One region of the Lysinibacillus sp. UGB7 genome, then DNA from elsewhere that is predicted to be linked to it. Evidence: riboswitches for the same ligand, from Rfam matches in the RefSeq annotation. Region 1 holds a riboswitch; each other region holds the start of a gene.
What was found. A riboswitch is a leader RNA that binds a small molecule or an ion and turns the genes downstream of it on or off. The one in region 1 is predicted to bind cobalamin.

Region 1 (3,287 bases):
TTTGAAGGATAAGCTAGGTGTCAAGGCGGTACCATCAGGGGAAGTTGAGTTCGATGGAGCACTTGCATATGTCGTTGGTGAGCCAAATAAAGGGATTTATTATATGTTGGAAGCGCTTAATTTGTCTAGAATTTGCAATGCTGTTGCCTCGATTGGTATTATGCGCCGAGGGTATTTAGAAGCGAAGCATTATGTAACAAATCGCCATGCATTCGGGCAGCCGTTAACACAATATCCTATGATTAAAGATACATTAGGGAAATTTGCAGCAAAGTTACATGTAGAGGTTGCAACTGTCTTTGATGTCATTCAATTGTACGATAAGGTAACAAGTGGTCAGGGCAATGAGCAGGACATTATTATGAATCGTTTGAACATCGCAATCATGAAAAAAGAAACAGCTGAGCAAGCCGTGCATTATGCAAGTGAAGCGATTGAACTACATGGTGGAAATGGCTATATTGAAGATTTTGTAACGCCTCGTTTACTGAGAGATGCGCAAGTACTCACAGTGTGGGAAGGGACAGCCAATATTTTAGCATTAGAGCTTATTCGCTTAGTGGATAAGTTTCAGGCACATGAATTGTTTGTTCAAGCCATGCAAGAGCGATTGGCGAAGTTAACTGCTAGTCCATTGCTTCAAATTGTAGCTGAGCAACTTGAAAAGTTAGTAGTGACATTACAAACCTTCAGCCACTTAGATACAGCAATGAAAACATTTGAGGCAAAAAAAGTGGCAGAGAAAATGGCACATTTATATGAAAGCGTCGTAGCAGTAGAATGGGCAGAAAAATTTGGTGGCAAATATGAAATGCTCGCAGACATCTATTTAGAGGACACATGGGCATTGCGTGAAATCGGTGCCCCTATGAAAACTGTGCAGTATTTTGCGGAAATCATCTAGCTATAGTGAGCCGTCTCAAAGTCATTGAGACGGCTTTATCTGTGTAAGGTTTATCGTTATATCATTCTATTTTCATGTATAATGAAAACAACTGAATATTATAAAGGTTCTTTACTAAGTAAAGTGAAAAGGGAAATCGGTGTAATTCCGACGCGGTCCCGCCACTGTAAGTGTGAGTTTTTTCAATCTACGCCACTGAACATCTTTCGGGAAGGCATGAAAAAACGAATAGCACACGAGCCAGGAGACCTGCCTTTATAGAGCAACACGATACAGCCTACGAGGATAGGGTGGTGGAATTTTGCGTATGTATTTATGTGCAAACACGCCCCTCATCTTTTGTGATGAGGGGTGTTTTCAGTTTTATAAGGTTGTTTCGATAAATTAAAGATTGTGGGCGATAAATTCTCAAAGTGGGGCGATAAAATGCAAAAGTTTATCGATAAATCAAAAAAACAGAGCGATAAAATATGCGCACAGACAGGTTAATTAGGGAGGATTTACAGTGAAAAAGTATTGGAAAATAGGATTGTCAGCATTTCTAGCAATGGGCTTACTTGCGGCATGTAATAGCAAGGACACGAAAAACGACAATCCTGCATCAGAGCAACAGGCAACCCCGCAAGTAGAAGAAGCAACATTCCCGCTTACGATGACAGATGTTACTGGTAATGATATTACACTAGAAGCACCACCAGAGAGAATTATATCGCTGATACCAAGTAATACGGAAATTTTATTTGGACTTGGTTTAAATGATGAAATTGTTGGTGTCAATGATTATGATGATTTTCCAGCAGAGGCGGCTGACAAAGAGAAAGTAGGCAGTACGGAGTTTAATATTGAACAAATTATTGCACTTTCACCAGATATCGTTTTTGCGCATGAGTCAGGGATTGCGTCTCTAAAAGGTGCAATAGAGCAACTAGAAGCAGCTGATGTCAAGGTATATGTTGTAGCAAACGCAGATAACTTTAATGAGACATATACCACAATTGAGCAATTAGGGCGTGCAACTGGGAAATCATCAGAAGCTGAAAAAATGATAGCAAATATGAAAACAAAAACTGAAGAAGTGCAAGCGAAATTGAAGGACGTGGAGTCAAAGAAAGTCTTTGTAGAGACATCTGATGAACCAGAAATTTATACACCTGGTAAGAATACATTTATGCAGGAAATGCTAGACATGATCCATGCAGAAAATATAGCGGCTGATACGAGTGACTGGTACAAAATTGATGCTGAACAAATCATTGCAAAAAATCCAGATGTCATTGTGGTGACATATAATTATGTACCAGATATTTTAACGAAAATTCCCCAACGTGCTGGATTTGATACAATTACTGCCGTGAAAAATAATGCGATTGTGCAAGTAGATGAAAATATGACAAGTCGTCAGGGTCCACGTTTAGCTGATGGTCTTGAAGAATTAGCTAAAGCCATCTACCCAGAGGCTTTCGAGTGAGTAGAATAATTTTTGCCTATGTCACAGCGATTACGCTTCTAATCATTAGCATTTGGTGTGGCGTATCGATAGGCTCGGTTCACATTCCACTAGAAGTATTGTGGAATAAGGCGGCAAATGAAACAGCTGCCAATATTTTGTGGAAAATTCGCATGCCACGTGTCATGTTGGCAGGACTTGTAGGGGCGTCCCTTGCGATTGCAGGGGCAGCATTTCAAGGTTTATTGAAAAATCCTCTAGCAGATCCATATACATTGGGTGTTTCGTCTGGAGCGTCTGTAGGGGCAGTTATGACGTTGTTTTTTGGTATTTCTATTCCAGTTGTTGGCCTATACACATTGCCAACTTTTAGTATGATTGGTGCGGTGTTAACAATGGTAGCTGTTATGAGCTTTGCTAGGTTAGTTGACCGGTCACTAAAAATGGAAACACTCATTTTAACGGGCGTTATTTTTAGTTCGTTTTTAGGTTCTCTTATTTCGTTAATGATTGCTTTAACTGGTGAGGAGTTACGACAAATTATCGGCTGGCTACTTGGTTCGGTATCCATGCGTGGATGGCCATATGTGCAAATGATTGCACCGTTTGTTGTGATTGGCTCGACGATGCTTTGGACGCAAAGAAGAGAGTTAAATGTTCTTTTGTATGGAGAAGAGCGCGCGAAGCATTTAGGGGTTAATGTGAAACGTAGTAAATATTTGATTTTAGCTGGCGGCTCTATGCTGACAGGAGCAGCGGTTGCGGTTTCTGGAACAATTGGGTTTGTTGGTTTAGTGGTACCGCATATGACACGGATGATTTGGGGTTCAGATCACCGTCATCTATTGCCATTATCTTTTTTAAATGGAGCTACATTGCTTATTATTTGTGATTTAGTGTCACGTACGATTATCGTGCCACGTGAGTTGCCAATTG
Region 2 (3,287 bases), on a different contig from region 1:
TGCCTACATGATCGGGGTCTGTTCCGGTTTTTTTACTCTTAAAGAATAGTAGATCCCCTTTTTGTAATTGATTTCTCGCAACATATGTCCCTTGTTGAATCATATAATTTTCATTATACGTGCCTAGATCTACACCGTTCTTCTCGAAAATGTACATTAAAAATGAAGCACAAGAAAATTTGTAAGGATATGTAGGCTTGTATTCTGTATTGCTGTATGTAGCCTTTCCTATTAAGCTTTTCCCTGTTTGAATTAGTTGGTCCGCTTTCGTTGCAACGGCTTGTGCGTTTTTTTGTGCATTTGTAGTTGCGGCCTCTACTTCTATTGGATGCATAGTAGCTGGAACCATGCCCAATGAGCTAAAACCTAATGTTAATGCTAATGTAGTTGTTAAAAATTGTTTTTTCATGCTGTGTGTTACCTCCTGTAATACTAGCGATTGGAATAATACTGTTGGCTAGTGATTGGAATAATCGTAGCATGAAAAAGTAGCGGTTCTTCTAGGTAAATGTTTCCACGCGCAGCATTGACTAGGCCTTAAAGCTTGATATAAAAGGCTTTATCGTAGGAATTTACAGTTTCATTACAATTGTTTCAGTTACTGTATTATTAGCTGAAATAGGTGCCTATGTTGTTAGTGAATCCTACAAGTTGGTCTATCAAGGCAAATCGCTCCATGTCAGTGAAACTCGGCCTTGTATAGTGCCTGAAGTCGATTACTTTAAATATATTACAGCCCATAAATTAGATGGTTTTAGGGAGTGGTGGATAAAACGGGTGAAGTGACGGATAGGACGGGCAGAGTGGTGGATAAAATTGCCGAAGTGACGGATAAACTACTCGAAGTGACGGATAGACTCGCCGAACTGACGGGGCATCGAAGAACAATTTGAGGTACTGCAATTTATAATGTCAATTGAAGCAGCCGTCAATGATTGATGGCTGCTTTTTAGATATCACATCATTGGTTTACATTGCTTGAATCATTTCTACTCGATTCTCGAAAGGATCTCTAAACTCAAAACGTTTAAAATTGGGTATTGGAACCGCATCAATTATGTCGATTTGATGTTCCACCAATAATTTTTGCCAATAGGACAGATCTTCAACCTGGTAGGCGATATGGGCTTTTGTCGTGAATCTATCAAATCCATCCTCTGTTCCTACATGCACCTCTATAGTGCCAACTTGTAACCAGAATCCGCCACGTCCTTTAAGTGAATCTGGTTTTTCAATTTCTTTTAAACCTAATACGGTGCAATAAAAATGTTTACCATCCTCCTCAGTACCTTTTGGAATCGTTATTTGTGCGTGATGTAATCCGATAATCATTTATATCCCCCCTTTGTCTTAGTTTCCATACCTACTTCTACTAACTTCCGAATATCCCTCTTTTAGAAGCTGATTTTACCGGGGTGGCGGATAAACTACTCGAAGTGACGGATAGAACAAGCGAAGTGACGGATAGACTACTCGAAGAGACGGATAGACTCACCAAACTGACGGATAGACTTCCCGAACTGATGGATAGGAACAACACCACTACCGAAATAATTCTACTTTTCTGAAAAATATATGCTATAGTTAGAGCATAATTGAATATTGTGTAAGAATTGGTGCCAAATGAAAGTTTGGCTTAAAAGGGAAGTCGGTGAGAATCCGACGCTGTCCCGCAACTGTAAATCGGAGCAAATCACAAATGCCACTGGGGAACTGGGAAGGCTGTGAGGTGTGGATGAGAAGCCAGGAGACCTGCCAATATCTAGTACACACCAAATAACCTACGTGGAAATAGGTGGTGAGATGTGACCGTATCGGCACTGTGCGAAAACGAAAGAAATAGTACGATGTTAGGATGAATTTCGTATCGTTTCGTTCTAGTTAATTTCGACCTACAATAAACCATTTTCCGAATAGGACAATGGCTTTTTTTATTTTACAAAAGGAGAGAGAGACATGACATATACAACTACAGCAATTGGTTACCCATATATTGGGGAAGACCGCGAATGGAAAAAAACATTAGAGGCATTTTGGAGAAATGAGCTTTCAGAGGAGAACTTTTTACAGAAATTAAAGGAAATTCGCTTAGGGCGAATCGACAAGCAGCTTCGTGCTGGCTTAGATATCGTAAGCGTAGGCGATTTCACCTATTATGATAGGATGCTCGATACCGCGATGATGTTTGGTTTAGTACCCAAACGCTTTAACTGGCAAGGGGCTGAAGTAGATTTACAAACCTATTACAGTGCGGCTCGTGGTAACGATCACGCAGTAGCGTGTGAAATGACGAAATGGTTTAATACGAACTATCATTACATTGTGCCTGAATTCGAGGGACAAACATTACAGCTGACAGAAAATAAAATTCTCGCTGCTTTCTTAGAAGCGAAAGAAGCGTTTGGCATTACAGCGAAGCCAACGCTGATTGGGCCGTATACATTTTGTAAGCTGACAAAGGGCTATGACAAAATTACAGAGGCTTCATTTATTTTAGCACTACTACCACTTTATACGCAGGTTATCCAAGAGCTAATAGATGCTGGCGCCGATTGGATTCAATTAGAAGAACCATCACTTGTCACAACACTAGATGATGCTGAGATAATGCTCGTTCAGGAAATTTATACACAATTAACCGCATCTGTACCAGGTGCAAATATTATGCTACAAACTTATTTTGAATCGTTATCCGCATATGAAGATATAGTAGCGCTTCCTGTCAAAGGGATTGGTTTAGACTTTGTACATGGCTACGATAATAATATGGAGGCACTGCGTCAATATGGTTTCCCGCAGGATAAAGTTTTAGCTGTAGGTGTTATTAATGGTCGGGATATTTGGCGGGCAAATTTAGCAGAGGTTAGCACAACAGTAAAGGCGATTGAACAGCTGAGCCATGTCAAGGATTTGTGGATTCAGTCCTCTTGTAGCTTACAGCATGTGCCTATCACTACGGCACTTGAGACAAAGCTTGAACCCGTTGTAAAAAATGCACTTGCCTTTGCCGATGAGAAATTACTAGAAATTACGGAAGTGACAAAATATTTAAAGGAAAAAAATCATGCCACGAATCAAACAATTTCAGAGAGCATGAAGGCGATTGAAGCTTTAAAAAATCATCCAGTACGTAATAATAGTGCGATTCAAAAGGCTGTCCAAGCTGTGTCCTCGCAGGATTTTGAACGCCAGCATGATTTTAAAGCTCGCCAAATGATTCAGCAAGCCAAATTACAGCTCCCTTTATTCCCAACGACAACAATTGGTAGCTTCCCACAATCAGATGA
Region 3 (3,287 bases), on a different contig from region 1:
TTATCAATCGCATATTGTATGGCTTGGCGCACATTTAATTCTGCTAAAGGGCCAGATTGTGTGTTGAATAATAAAGCACGTGTTGATAGTGGCTCTGAAATAGCCGTATTATATTTGCCGCTATCTTTCAAGAAAGAATAGTTATCTAAACTAATAATACCGCGACCATAGATTAAGTCTAATTCTTCATTTTCAAAGGCAAGTGAGATAGATTCAGAATCAGGAATAATTTTCACCTTCACTTGATCTACCAACGGCTTTTCACCCCAATAATTTTCGTTGCGACTAAAAAGCGCATATTCATCCTTTTTATAATCTGTTAACACCCATGGACCTGTTCCAACAGGTGCTTGTATGCTTTCATATGTAGCGTCCTTTTTTGGAAATCCATTATCCCCTAAAAAACGGAACGGACGAACAAAGGCCAATTCATTTAACACTGGATAATAGGGTTCATCTAACTGTAGACGGACTGTAAAATCATCCTCTTTGACAACTTCTTTAATGTGGTTGACCATCCCCATCCAAGAATGCATGTCTCGATTTGCTAAAACAGCATCAAAATTGCGAATCACATTATCAGCATTAAATGCAGTTCCATCTGAATATTTTACATCTTTTCTTAGATGAAATACATACGCTGTTTTATCTTCTGAAATATCCCAGCTTTCCGCTAATTTTGGAGAGACTGTCCCATCATCGTTATATTCCACTAATGATTCATAGACCATTACCTGCGCAGTCATTTGGTTCGGTAAATAAGTATGTGGATTTAATGGCCCTATATCTAAAGGCCATCCGATGGTCAACATCTTGTCATCATTTTTTGTGGCATTTTGTGTTTTCCCATCACTATCATTAGCACTAGAACAGCCTACTAATACGATCATAATCAGCGCTAACATCAATGGGTATATATTCTTTTTTATACTCATAATCATTGCTCCCAATCTATTTTCTTGGTGCTACCATGCGAAACATAAAAGCTTCTTCATATTCGAAATGTAGCCGATCCTCTGTTGTTAAAAACCATCGCTCATTTTTATCGAGTGGGATATACCCGCTTGGTAACATGCGCCTTACTTCCACATCAAACCCTTCGGCAAAAAATGCGGATGCGATGTCATCTAACATATGTAAATTCATTTTAGTCGTGCCAAATTGACGAATGATTTTCTCAATATTTTTCATACTCGGATTGTTCCGATAGTCTGAAAATGTTGCAATATAGACACCCTCTGGCTTTAAGGCTGCTTTTATTTCTTTTGCATGTGCTGCTAAATCGCTTATTAAATAAATAACGGATATGCTGGTGGCAATATTAAATTTTTGTGAGAATTGTGCAATACTCGTTGTAGCAAAATAGCTAAGGGGCAAATCGGCTTTACGAGCATTGGCAACAGCTATGGAATCGATCGCTAAATCACTTGAGCAAAAGGTCGTTCCCGATACAAATATCTTAAAACTCCCCCTTGATTACAGCCAAAATCTAATATCGACTTGTTCGTTAAGTCGCTCTCAAGTATCATCTCCAGTACTTTTTCCCAATGTCAAAGCCCATGCTCTTCTTCCATTGTTGCTTCGCCGCCATTTGGCTCCTTCCACCAAACATCATATAATTGGTTTTCCTTCATTTACACCACCTTCAAGAATACATTATCTCCAGATAGAAAAAGGCATAAAAAAAACCTTATTCCAGTAGAATAAGGACAGAAAAACTCGCTATAAAAAGGCTCTCCATCCATCTCCCTATCTTTCGTAGATCTCCAATGAATCTTATTACAAGCAGGCATACTGGCTTATGAATCGTCATCTTGCTTCACCTTCCCAAGTACATTATAAAAGCATACTCAGTAATACTTGAAACTAAACTCCTCATTTACAGCTGCGGGACAGCATGGGATTTACACCCATTTTCCTTTTAATCATGTGGATATTCTTCACACAAACTTGTAATGTTAGATATTAAATTAGTAATAAACATAACATGCTCAATTTCCGTCGTCAATTTTATTTTCTGAATATAATAAAGTTTTGAAGTTTTGATTATTATTTTTGAAAAAAGCCGCCAACACTCCCGTGAGGCGGCTCCTTGCTATTTTTGATGTTCTTTCAACATCGCATCTGTGAAAGCTTGAGATTGTCCTCGTGGAATACTTAACGTTTTCCATTCGTCGCCCTTAATTTGCTTAGCAATATAGACAATTTGACCAACATGTGAAGCGTAATGTGCCATTTGTCTTTCAATGGCATCTATGACCGTATGTTGCTGTCCTCTAATCGTCACTGACCTTAATAAATCAGCTTCTGTTACCCCCTGTAGTGCATCCAGAAACACTTGCCAGCCTTTTTCCCACGTCGCTAATATCACTTCTTTTGAGTCCAAACTATCATTAAATTCATCATCACGATTCCTTGTAGTTTTCTCACCATCCGTTGTTAAAAAATCCGTCCATCTGGAAATCATATTCCCACTAACATGTTTGACAATGACGGCAATGCTATTCGAATCTTCATTAAAAGCCCAATGCAATTGCTCATTGTTTAATTGTGCGAGTGTTTTATCGCCATCCACTTTGACACGTGTAAATCTTTCGAGTACAACTTTTAAATATGTTTCACCCATAGTCATACAACAACATCTCCCCTTCGCCTTAAACTGTAACGTTGCTCTTACCTCTACAATTATAAACGAAGGACGAATGAAGCAGAATGCGATTTCAGGAAAATTTCCCACTCAACCTTTTAGCGGAACACCTTTTCCAGTTACTCATTTTTATAGGTCACTTTCGACAACGAATACCACGCGGAAGTCATCAGATTATCCACGAAACACTAAATTTCCTTTAGCGCGTACAAAAAAAGCTAGTGCTACTTTACAATAGCACTAGCTTTCTGTTATAAGTTTTCTTCAATATATGTTTCGATATCCCCAGCGATTGTATCGATTGGTACATCTTCATCCTCAGAATAACCGTTATACATTTTCACGAGAACGCCATCTTTATCCACTAAGAAAAATTGAGATCCATGGATAACTTGGTCGCTGTTCGGATCATCCTTCACCCATATTTTCGTTGATTTTTGGGCAAATTGCTCAATATATGACTGTGCATAACCTGTAAGAAGATTCCATTTCGACTCATCTGGCACATTATAATGTGCTAAATAATCTGCTAATACTTCGGGCGTATCCACTTCTGGGTCAATTGAAAAAGCAACTATATTATAATCTTCTACACCTTTTTCTTTCAGCTTTTCTTGTACCTGTGTCATATTAAACGACA

Region 2: linked by a shared signal. The riboswitch ahead of metE (5-methyltetrahydropteroyltriglutamate--homocysteine S-methyltransferase) and the one ahead of ACOMCU_RS10905 (helical backbone metal receptor) in region 1 are both predicted to bind cobalamin.
Region 3: linked by a shared signal. The riboswitch ahead of ACOMCU_RS09010 (hypothetical protein) and the one ahead of ACOMCU_RS10905 (helical backbone metal receptor) in region 1 are both predicted to bind cobalamin.

The regions. Positions count from the first base shown of each region.
Region 1 covers NZ_JBMGUV010000010.1:12,078-15,364, forward strand. The annotation lists gene ACOMCU_RS10900 (acyl-CoA dehydrogenase family protein) at 1-904, shown strand, start outside; cobalamin riboswitch at 992-1,176, shown strand; gene ACOMCU_RS10905 (helical backbone metal receptor) at 1,410-2,372, shown strand; gene ACOMCU_RS10910 (FecCD family ABC transporter permease) at 2,369-3,287, shown strand, end outside.
Region 2 covers NZ_JBMGUV010000038.1:3,555-6,841, reverse strand. The annotation lists gene ACOMCU_RS23650 (C40 family peptidase) at 1-409, opposite strand, end outside; gene ACOMCU_RS23645 (VOC family protein) at 970-1,332, opposite strand; cobalamin riboswitch at 1,598-1,775, shown strand; gene metE (5-methyltetrahydropteroyltriglutamate--homocysteine S-methyltransferase) at 1,957-3,287, shown strand, end outside.
Region 3 covers NZ_JBMGUV010000007.1:182,212-185,498, reverse strand. The annotation lists gene nikA (nickel ABC transporter substrate-binding protein) at 1-935, opposite strand, end outside; gene ACOMCU_RS09010 (hypothetical protein) at 952-1,377, opposite strand; cobalamin riboswitch at 1,767-1,969, opposite strand; gene ACOMCU_RS09005 (DUF1572 family protein) at 2,096-2,632, opposite strand; gene ACOMCU_RS09000 (SCO family protein) at 2,899-3,287, opposite strand, start outside.